One region of the Cupriavidus sp. UGS-1 genome, then DNA from elsewhere that is predicted to be linked to it. Evidence: riboswitches for the same ligand, from Rfam matches in the RefSeq annotation. Region 1 holds a riboswitch; the other holds the start of a gene.
What was found. Region 1 has a riboswitch for glycine ahead of gcvT (glycine cleavage system aminomethyltransferase GcvT). Riboswitches for the same ligand answer to the same signal wherever they lie in the genome.
Positions count from the first base shown of each region.

Region 2: another riboswitch for glycine. It lies ahead of LRR16_RS11720 (D-amino acid dehydrogenase); the one in region 1 lies ahead of gcvT (glycine cleavage system aminomethyltransferase GcvT).

Region 1 covers NZ_JAJQJF010000009.1:86,835-91,183, reverse strand. Annotated here, with positions in the region: gene gcvP (aminomethyl-transferring glycine dehydrogenase) at 1-615, opposite strand, end outside; gene gcvH (glycine cleavage system protein GcvH) at 690-1,070, opposite strand; gene gcvT (glycine cleavage system aminomethyltransferase GcvT) at 1,176-2,303, opposite strand; glycine riboswitch at 2,402-2,549, opposite strand; glycine riboswitch at 2,571-2,667, opposite strand; gene LRR16_RS13710 (UvrD-helicase domain-containing protein) at 2,876-4,349, shown strand, end outside.
Region 2 covers NZ_JAJQJF010000007.1:96,540-100,888, reverse strand. Annotated here, with positions in the region: gene LRR16_RS11725 (SDR family NAD(P)-dependent oxidoreductase) at 1-104, shown strand, start outside; gene LRR16_RS11720 (D-amino acid dehydrogenase) at 626-1,963, opposite strand; glycine riboswitch at 2,020-2,136, opposite strand; gene LRR16_RS11715 (diguanylate cyclase) at 2,268-3,254, opposite strand; gene fumC (class II fumarate hydratase) at 3,416-4,349, opposite strand, start outside.

The DNA.
Region 1 (4,349 bases):
CGCGCGCGTGCGCACCACTTCGATCGTCTGCGGCAACACGTCGTCGGCCACGTAGAAGGTATTCGATGCGTGCTTGTTCACGCGCTGCAGCAGCGTCATCGCCTCGGCCGCGGCCGTGCCTTCGTCGAGCATCGACGCATTGGCGATATCGAGGCCCGTCAGGTCGGTGACCATCTGCTGGAAGTTCAGCATCGCCTCCAGGCGGCCCTGCGAGATCTCCGGCTGGTACGGCGTGTAGGCGGTGTACCAGGCCGGGTTTTCGAAGATGTTGCGCAGGATCACGCCCGGCGTCAGCGTGTTGTAGTAGCCCTGGCCGATGAAGCTCTTGAACACCTTGTTCTTGCCGGCGATGCCGCGCAGCTTGGCCAGCGCGGCTTCCTCGGTCAGCGGCTCGGTGAATTCGCCCAGCGGCATGCCGTCGCTGCGGCGGATCGCGGCCGGGATGATGGCGTCCATCAGCGCGGCGCGGCTGTCGTAGCCCAGCACCTTCAGCATGTGCTGCTGTTCGGCGGCGTCGGGACCGATATGGCGGTGGGAGAAGGCGTCGCGAGCTTCGAGTTCGGCCAGCGAAGGGCGAGCGGATTGAGCGGCGTTCATGGGCAGGGGAGCGTTCATGGCAAGTGACTCGGAGAGGCGGGCCGGGGCATGGTGGTCAGCCATGCCTCGGCGCCGCGGGCGGGGCGCCGGGCTCAGGCGCCGACGCTGGCCTTGTAGGCGTCGGCCGTCATCAGGCCGTTGACGTCGTCGCCGTTGGCCGGCTTGATCTTGAACAGCCAGGCATCGAAGGCGTTGGCGTTGACGCTCTCGGGCGCGTCCTTGACGGCGTCGTTGACGGCGACCACTTCACCGGCCACCGGCGCGTAGATGTCCGACGCGGCCTTGACCGATTCGACCACGGCCAGCGCGTCACCGGCGCCGACCGTCTTGCCGACCTCGGGCAGTTCGAGGAAGACGATGTCGCCGAGCGCATCCTGTGCGTGATCGGTGATGCCGATCGTCAGCGTGCCGTCGGTTTCGACGCGCACCCATTCGTGCGACTCGGTGTACTTCAGGTCAGCGGGGAAATTCATCGAGATTCTCCAATTTCAGATTCTTGTGTCGCGCCGCCGCGTGCCATCGGTGAAAGGGGCCGCGGGGCGCAGCGTGACCGGGTGGACGATGTCCGCAGTGAGCCGTCAGCTCACGAGTGCCTTGCCATTGCGCACAAACGGCAGTTTAACCACAGTCGCAGTCAGTTTGCGGTCGCGGATCAGCACCTGGACTTCGCTGCCGAGCGCCACATCCTTGGGCAGGCGCGCGAAGGCGATCGATTGGGACAGGGTCGGGCTGAAGGTGCCCGAGGTGGTTTCGCCCTCGCCGGCGGCGGTCAGCACGGTCTGGTGCGCGCGCAGCACGCCGCCCTTGTCGCGCAGGATCAGGCCGGCAAACTGCTGGCGCTGGCCGTTGGCCACCAGCGCGGCCTTGCCGACGAAATCGCGCTCGCTTTGCAGGTCGACGGTCCAGGCCAGGCCGGCGTCGAGCGGGGAGGTGTGGATGTCCATGTCCTGGCCGTACAGGTTCATGCCGGCTTCGAGCCGCAGCGTGTCGCGCGCGCCGAGCCCGGCCGGACGCACGCCGGCGGCATGCAGCTTTTCCCAGACCGCGGCGACGTTGTCGGCCGGCACCACCAGCTCGAAGCCGTCCTCGCCGGTGTAGCCGGTGCGGGCCACCATGATTTCGCCGATCGCGGCGTCTTCGACGACCATCGCGTTGAACGGCTTGAGCGCCTCGCTGGGCTGGGTCGACGGGAAGGCCGCCCACACCTTGGCGCGCGCGTTCGGGCCCTGCACGGCGACGATGGCCAGCGGTGCGGCATTATCGGAGGCGTTGTCGGTGCGACGGGGAGTAATGGTCACGCCGGCGCCGGTGTCGGCATTGCGCTGGCGGATCCAGTCGATGTCGCCGGTCGCGGTGCTGGCGTTGACCACCAGGCGGAAGCGGTCCTCGGCGAAGAAATAGACGATCAGGTCGTCGATCACACCGCCATTCGGGTCGAGCATGCAGGAATACAGCGCCTTGCCCGGGGTTTGCAGCTTGTCGACGTTGTTGGCGAGCAGTCCGCGCAGGAAGGCGCGGGTATTGGGTCCGGCGAGGTCGACGACGCACATGTGCGAAACGTCGAACATGCCCGCATCGCTGCGCACCGCATGGTGTTCTTCGATCTGCGAGCCGTAGTTGACCGGCATGTCCCATCCGCCGAAATCGACCATGCGGGCGCCGAGGGCGCGGTGGATGGCGTTGAGCGGGGTGGCCTGGAGCGTCATGGATTCCTCGGAGCGTGGCATCGTTCGGTCCGGCGCGCGCGGCGCGCCAAACAAAAAAGGGTCATCCGTCGCGCGGCTCGTTGGAACCGTCGCGACGGATGACCCCCTCTGTCCTCGATACCTGAGAGATTACGGACTGGTCCTGCGGTTCGCTTCGAACCCGCCGGCCCCGCCGTGCGCCCCTTCGGTGGACACGCTCATCATTCAATCGATGAATGGCGGGTGTCGCTCTCCAGAGTTCGGCATACATCGTGTGCATGCTGCATGCCGATCCGCCCGGTCCATGGTGCCTGAGAGTTTTCGGGTGATTCCCCTTCGGCGGCGCGAGTGAATGGTCTGTCGCGCGCTCTCCCGGACGGATGGCGCGACTCTAACCGCAGGCCTGCCGGCTGTCAACGCGAGAGCGGCGCGTTGCAGGCCACGGTTCCGGTGGCTCGGCCGGACCCGCCCCCGTGTTAACATCGCCCGCTTTGATCCATCCGCGACCCGTGCCCAAACGCGTCGCGCCTGCGGCCCGCCTCCCTTGCGATGCGGCCCGGCCTCCAGCCGTACCCGACCTCCGCCCCCGACCGATGACCCACGGACTGAACGCCGCCCAATCCGAAGCCGTCCGCTATCTGGACGGCCCCTGCCTGGTGCTCGCCGGCGCGGGTTCGGGCAAGACCCGGGTGATCACGCAGAAGATTGCGCATCTGATCGAGGACAAGGGCTTCGAGCCCCGCCACATCGCCGCGGTGACCTTCACCAACAAGGCCGCCAAGGAAATGCAGGAGCGGATCGCCAAGCTGATGGAGGGCAAGACCCGGGACGGCAAGCGCATCCCGCTGCGCCAGCTGACCGTCTGCACCTTCCACTCGCTGGGCGTGCAGATCCTGCGCGCCGAGGCCGAGCACCTGGGCCTGAAGCCGCAGTTCTCGATCATGGACGCCGATGACTGCTTCGGCCTGATCCAGGAGCAGCTGGCCACCACTGACAAGAAGCTGATCCGCAGCGTGCAGAGCACGATCTCGCTGTGGAAGAACGGCATGGTCGATCCCGAGACCGCGATCGCCGAGGCCACCGACGCCGACCAGCACCAGGCCGCGCTGATCTACCGCAACTATGTCGCCACGCTGGCGGCGTACCAGGCGGTCGACTTCGACGACCTGATCCGGCTGCCGGCCGAGCTGTTCGCACGCGACGAAACCGTGCGGCTCAAGTGGCAGAACCGGCTGCGCTACTTCCTCGTCGACGAATACCAGGACACCAACGCCTGCCAGTACCAGCTGCTGAAGCTGCTGGCCGGCGGCTCGCATCTGCGCGCGCCCGCCTTCACCGCGGTCGGCGACGACGACCAGGCGATCTACGGCTGGCGCGGCGCCACGCTGGACAATCTGCGCCTGCTGCAGACCGACTTCCCGAACCTGAAGGTCATCAAGCTCGAGCAGAACTATCGCTCCACGGTGCGCATCCTGCAGGCCGCCAATGCGGTGATCGCCAACAACCCCAAGCTGTTCGACAAGACGCTGTGGAGCGAGCACGGCATGGGGGACCCGATCACCGTGACGCCGATGAACGACGAGGAGCACGAGGCCGAGTCGGTGGTGTTCAAGCTGTCGGCGCACAAGTTCGAGCGGCGCGCGCAGTTCCGCGACTACGCGATCCTCTATCGCGGCAACCACCAGGCGCGGCTGTTCGAGCAGATCCTGCGCCGCGAGCGCATCCCGTATGTGCTGTCCGGCGGGCAGAGCTTCTTCGACAAGGCCGAGATCAAGGACATCTGTGCCTATCTGCGGCTGATCGCCAATCCCGACGACGATCCGGCCTTTATCCGCGCGGTCACCACGCCGCGGCGCGGGGTCGGCAATACCACGCTGGAGGTGCTGGGCACCTTCGCCGGGCAGGCCAAGGTGTCGCTGTTCGAGGCGGCGATGATGGGCGGCATCGAAGGCAAGCTGCAGCCGCGCCAGCTCGAGCCGCTGCGCACCTTCTGCGAGGCGATGGTGCGGCTGGCCGACCGTGCCGCGCGCGATCCGGCCACCGAGGTGCTCGACGATCTGATGGAAG
Region 2 (4,349 bases), on a different contig from region 1:
AGGAAGTCGCCAACATGGTGGTCTATGTCTGTTCGCCGCAGGCATCGGCGACGACCGGCGCCGCGTTGCGCGTCGACGGCGGCGTGGTCGATACCATCGCTTGATGCCGGGGCGCGAGCGGGCGGCATCCGCGCGGCGATGGCGAGACGTCGAGACATCGGAGACCCTTGATTCGACTGAGGTTGTGTACGCAGAAACGGGTACGCACGGCACGCCACGCGGCATCGGACGGCGTTCGCACGACGCAGAAACGGGTACGGTGCGGCCCCGCATTCGCACGTGCCCGGTGCGGATGGCCCGCCCGATTCATGCCGTGCCCGGGCCTGGCTTTGGTCCGCAAGGTGCACTGTGTGCCGGCAACTGGGCCGGCAATTGGGCGGGCAGTAGGGCCGGCAGTAGGGCTGGCCATGGGGCTGTCGATGCGGCCGCCAATCGGCTCCAGTCGGCTGCCAGTCGGCTGCCAATGCGGCCCGCAGAAACGGGTACGCGCGCCGAAAGCCGTGCGCAGAAACGGGTACGCTTTGGCGCCCATGCATGCGCGGCAGCGATGAAACGAAAACACCGGCGCGCATGGCGATGCCATGCCGCGCCGGTGTCGTTGTTTCAGACCTGTATCAGACGGATATCAAACCTCGGCCGGCTCCGATGCGGCGGCGCGCGCGGCAATCACCGGCGCGAGCGGAGGCGCCATCCGTGGCGCCTGCGGCAGCGGACCGCAAAAGCCGAAGTCCACTTCCGGCACGCGGCCGCTGATCAGTTCGGCGATCGCGCGTCCCGAGCCGCAGCCGTGCGTCCAGCCCAGCGTGCCATGGCCGGTGTTCAGGTACAGCCCCTGCACCGCGCTCGCGCCGATATACGGCACGTTGCCCGGCGTCGCGGGACGCAGGCCGGTCCAGTAGCGCGCCAGTTCGGGCCGGCTGACACCGGGGAAGATCTCCAGCGTACGCCGCACGATGGCCTCGCAGCGCACCGGGTTCAGCTCCATCGAATAGCCGTTGAGCTCGGCGGTGCCGGCGATGCGCAGCCGGTCGCCCAGCCGCGAAAACACCAGCTTGTACTCGTCGTCGGTCAGGCTGACGCTCGGCGCGCGCTCGGGATCGAGCACCGGCAGCGTGGCCGAATAACCCTTGGCCGGATAGATGTCGAGCTTGACGCCCAGCGGACGCGCCAGCATCGGGCTGAAGCTGCCGAGCGCGAGCACATAGGCGTCCGCCTGCTCGACGGTATAGGCGCCGGTCTCGTCGGCGATCTCGACCCCACGCATGCGGCCGCCTTCGGCCAGCAGCCGCTGCACGCGCACGCCATAGCGGAAGTGCACGCCGCGCGCCTCGCACAGCGCGGCCAGTCCGGTGGTGAAGCGATGCACGTCGCCGGACTCGTCCTCGCTGGTGTAGGTGGCGCCCGCCAGCCGCGGCGCGATCGACGCCAACGCGGGTTCCAGCTTCACCACTTCGTCGGGACCGATCACGCGGCGCTCGCAGCCGAGCTCGCGCATGATGCGCGCCGGCTCGATCGCCGCGTCGAATTCCTTCTGGCTGGTATAGAAGTGGAGGATGCCGTGGGTCAGGTGGTCGTACTCGATGCCGGTCTCGGCGCGCAGCGCCTGCAGGCTGGCGCGGCTGTAGGTGCCGAGATTGAGCAGCTGGATCATGTTGCGGGTGGAACGCCGGGCCGGACATTCGCGCAGGAATTTCAGGCCCCACGACCATTGCGCCGGGTCGGCGCGCAGGCGGAACAGCAGCGGCGCGTCCTCGCGTCCCAGCCAGCTGAGCAGCTTCAGCGGCGCCGACGGGTTGGCCCAGGGCTCGGCATGGCTGACCGAGATCTGGCCGCCATTGCCGAAGCTGGTTTCGCGTGCCGCGCCGGCATTGCGCTCGAGCACCACGACCTCGTGGCCGGCCTTGGACAGATACCACGCCGAGGCCACGCCGATCACGCCGGCTCCCATCACGATGACTTTCATTTCAGGCTCCAGGATGCAAAAAGGGGCAGCCGGCCGGCATCGTCGATGCCAACCCGGCTGCCCCCACTGTCCTTTTGCCTGAGAGATTCACCGCGTCCGCCCCGGACCCGGCTTGCCCCTTCGGCGGCCGTCATCGTCAAATCATGATGGCGGCGCTCTCCAGTTCGTTGTCGTCTCCAGTCTTCGGTACCTGAGCGTTTCGGGGGTACGCCTTCGGCAGCGCTGCCGCCGCGCTGTCGCGGCAGGCTCGCTTTCTCCTGGATGGGCGGACAGTAACACGGCGCGGCGGCGGCCGCAACGCGAGTTACTGACGCCCGGCGGGCGGCGTCCCCGCCTTGCGGGCCTGCTTGTTGGCGTACATCGCCTGATCGGCCTGCGCCAGCAGATCGGCGATGCCCGCATGGCGGGCGGGATCGAACGCGACCGCGCCGGCGCTGAAGTCGAGCCGATAGCCGCGCTGGCTCTGCGCGTTGTGTGCCTCCACGCCTTGCCGCAGCCGGGCCAGCATCGCGTCGCACTGGTCGGCGCAGGCGTCGACCAGCAGCACGACGAACTCGTCGCCGCCGAGCCGTCCGATCAGGTCGGACTGCCGGAACGCCTGGCGCAATTGATCGGCAAAGGCGGTCAGCGCCAGATCGCCCTCCGCGTGGCCGAAGCGGTCGTTGATGGCCTTGAAGCCATCCATGTCGAAGAACAGCAGCGTGGCCGGCATCCGCTGGCGCTGGCAGACCGCCAGCGCATGCTGCGCCAGCGCCGAAAAGCCGCGCCGGTTCGACAGCATCGTCAGGTCATCCATCGACGCCAGTTGCGCCGACTCCAGCTCCTGCTCGGCCAGGCGCCCCAGATCGTGCAGCAGCGCCTGGTCGTCCTTGTCGAACTCGCGCGGCGCGGTGTCGATCAGGCACAGCGTGCCGACCTTGGCGCCGCCGCGTACCGCGAGCGGGCAGCCGGCATAGAAGCGCACGCCGGGCGCGCCCGTGACCAGCGGGTTGTCGTGAAAGCGCTGGTCCTGCAGCGCATCGGGCACGATCAGCAGATCGTCGCGCAGGATCGCGTGGCCGCAGAACGATTGCTCGCGCGGCGTTTCGCGTACGGCCAGGCCGAACGAGGACTTGAACCATTGCCGCCTGGCGTCGACCAGGCTCACCAGCGCGATCGGCACGTCGAACAGCCGCCTGGCCAGGCGTGTCAGCCGGTCGAAGCGCTCTTCGGCGGCGGTGTCGAGGAGGTTCAGCGAATACAGCGCGTCGAGGCGCCGCGGGTCATCGGCGGGAATGGGAGCAGGAATCATCTCGTCAATGCGATCGTTGTTACCCCGATCGTCGTCGGCCCGTCTGGAGCGGGTTTGTCGCCGGCCGCCGCGGTGCCGCGGGGCCGGTCGATGGGTCGTTCAATGTGTGGGCGGCCGCATGCGCCGTCGTGGACGTGGCCGCCAGCACCGGTGCGCTGACGCTACACCTCGCGCGTCATCCCCTTCAGATCGATCCATTGTTCGAACTGCTCGGCGGTGACATGGCCCGAGGCGATTGCCGCCTCGCGCAGCGACAGGTTGCGGGCCACGGCCAGCTTGGCGATCTCGGCGGCCTTGTCGTAGCCGATATGCGGGTTCAGCGCGGTGACCGGCATCAGCGATCGCTCGAGCAGCTCGGCGATGCGCGCCCGGTCGGCTTCGACGCCGGCCACCATGTGTTCGGCGAAGCTGGCCGCCGCGTCGGCCAGCAGTGTAACCGACTGCAGCAGGCTGTACACGATGACCGGCTTGTAGGCGTTCAGCTCCAGCGTGCCGAGGCCGTTGGCCAGCGTGATCGTGGTGTGGTTGCCGATCACGCGGCAGCAGACCATCGCCAGCGCCTCGGCCTGGGTCGGGTTGACTTTGCCCGGCATGATCGACGAGCCGGGCTCGTTTGCCGGGAGCTGCAGTTCGGCAAAGCCCGCGCGCGGGCCGGAACCGAGCAGCATGAAGTCGCGCGCGATCTTCAGGAAGGACGAGGCCGTGGTGTTCAGCGCGCCGGACAGATCGGCGAGCGCGTCGTGCGCGGCCTGCAGCGCGTAGCGGTTGGCCGCCGGTTCGAACGGCAGGCCCGTGTAGTCGGCCAGCGCGCGCGCGAAGGCGGCGGCAAAGCCGGCGGGCGCATTCAGGCCGGTGCCGACCGCGGTGCCGCCCTGGGGCACCGGCATCGCGCGCAGCACGGCCTGGTGCAGCCGCGCCTGCGCATCGGCGACCTGGGCCTGGTAGCCGGAGAACTCCTGGCCCAGCGTCAGCGGCACCGCATCCTGCAGATGGGTGCGGCCCACCTTGACGATGTCGGCGAAGGCCTCGACCTTGCTGCCCAGCGTCTTCTGCAACGTCTCCAGCGCCGGCAGCAGCTGGCGCTGCACCGCGCGC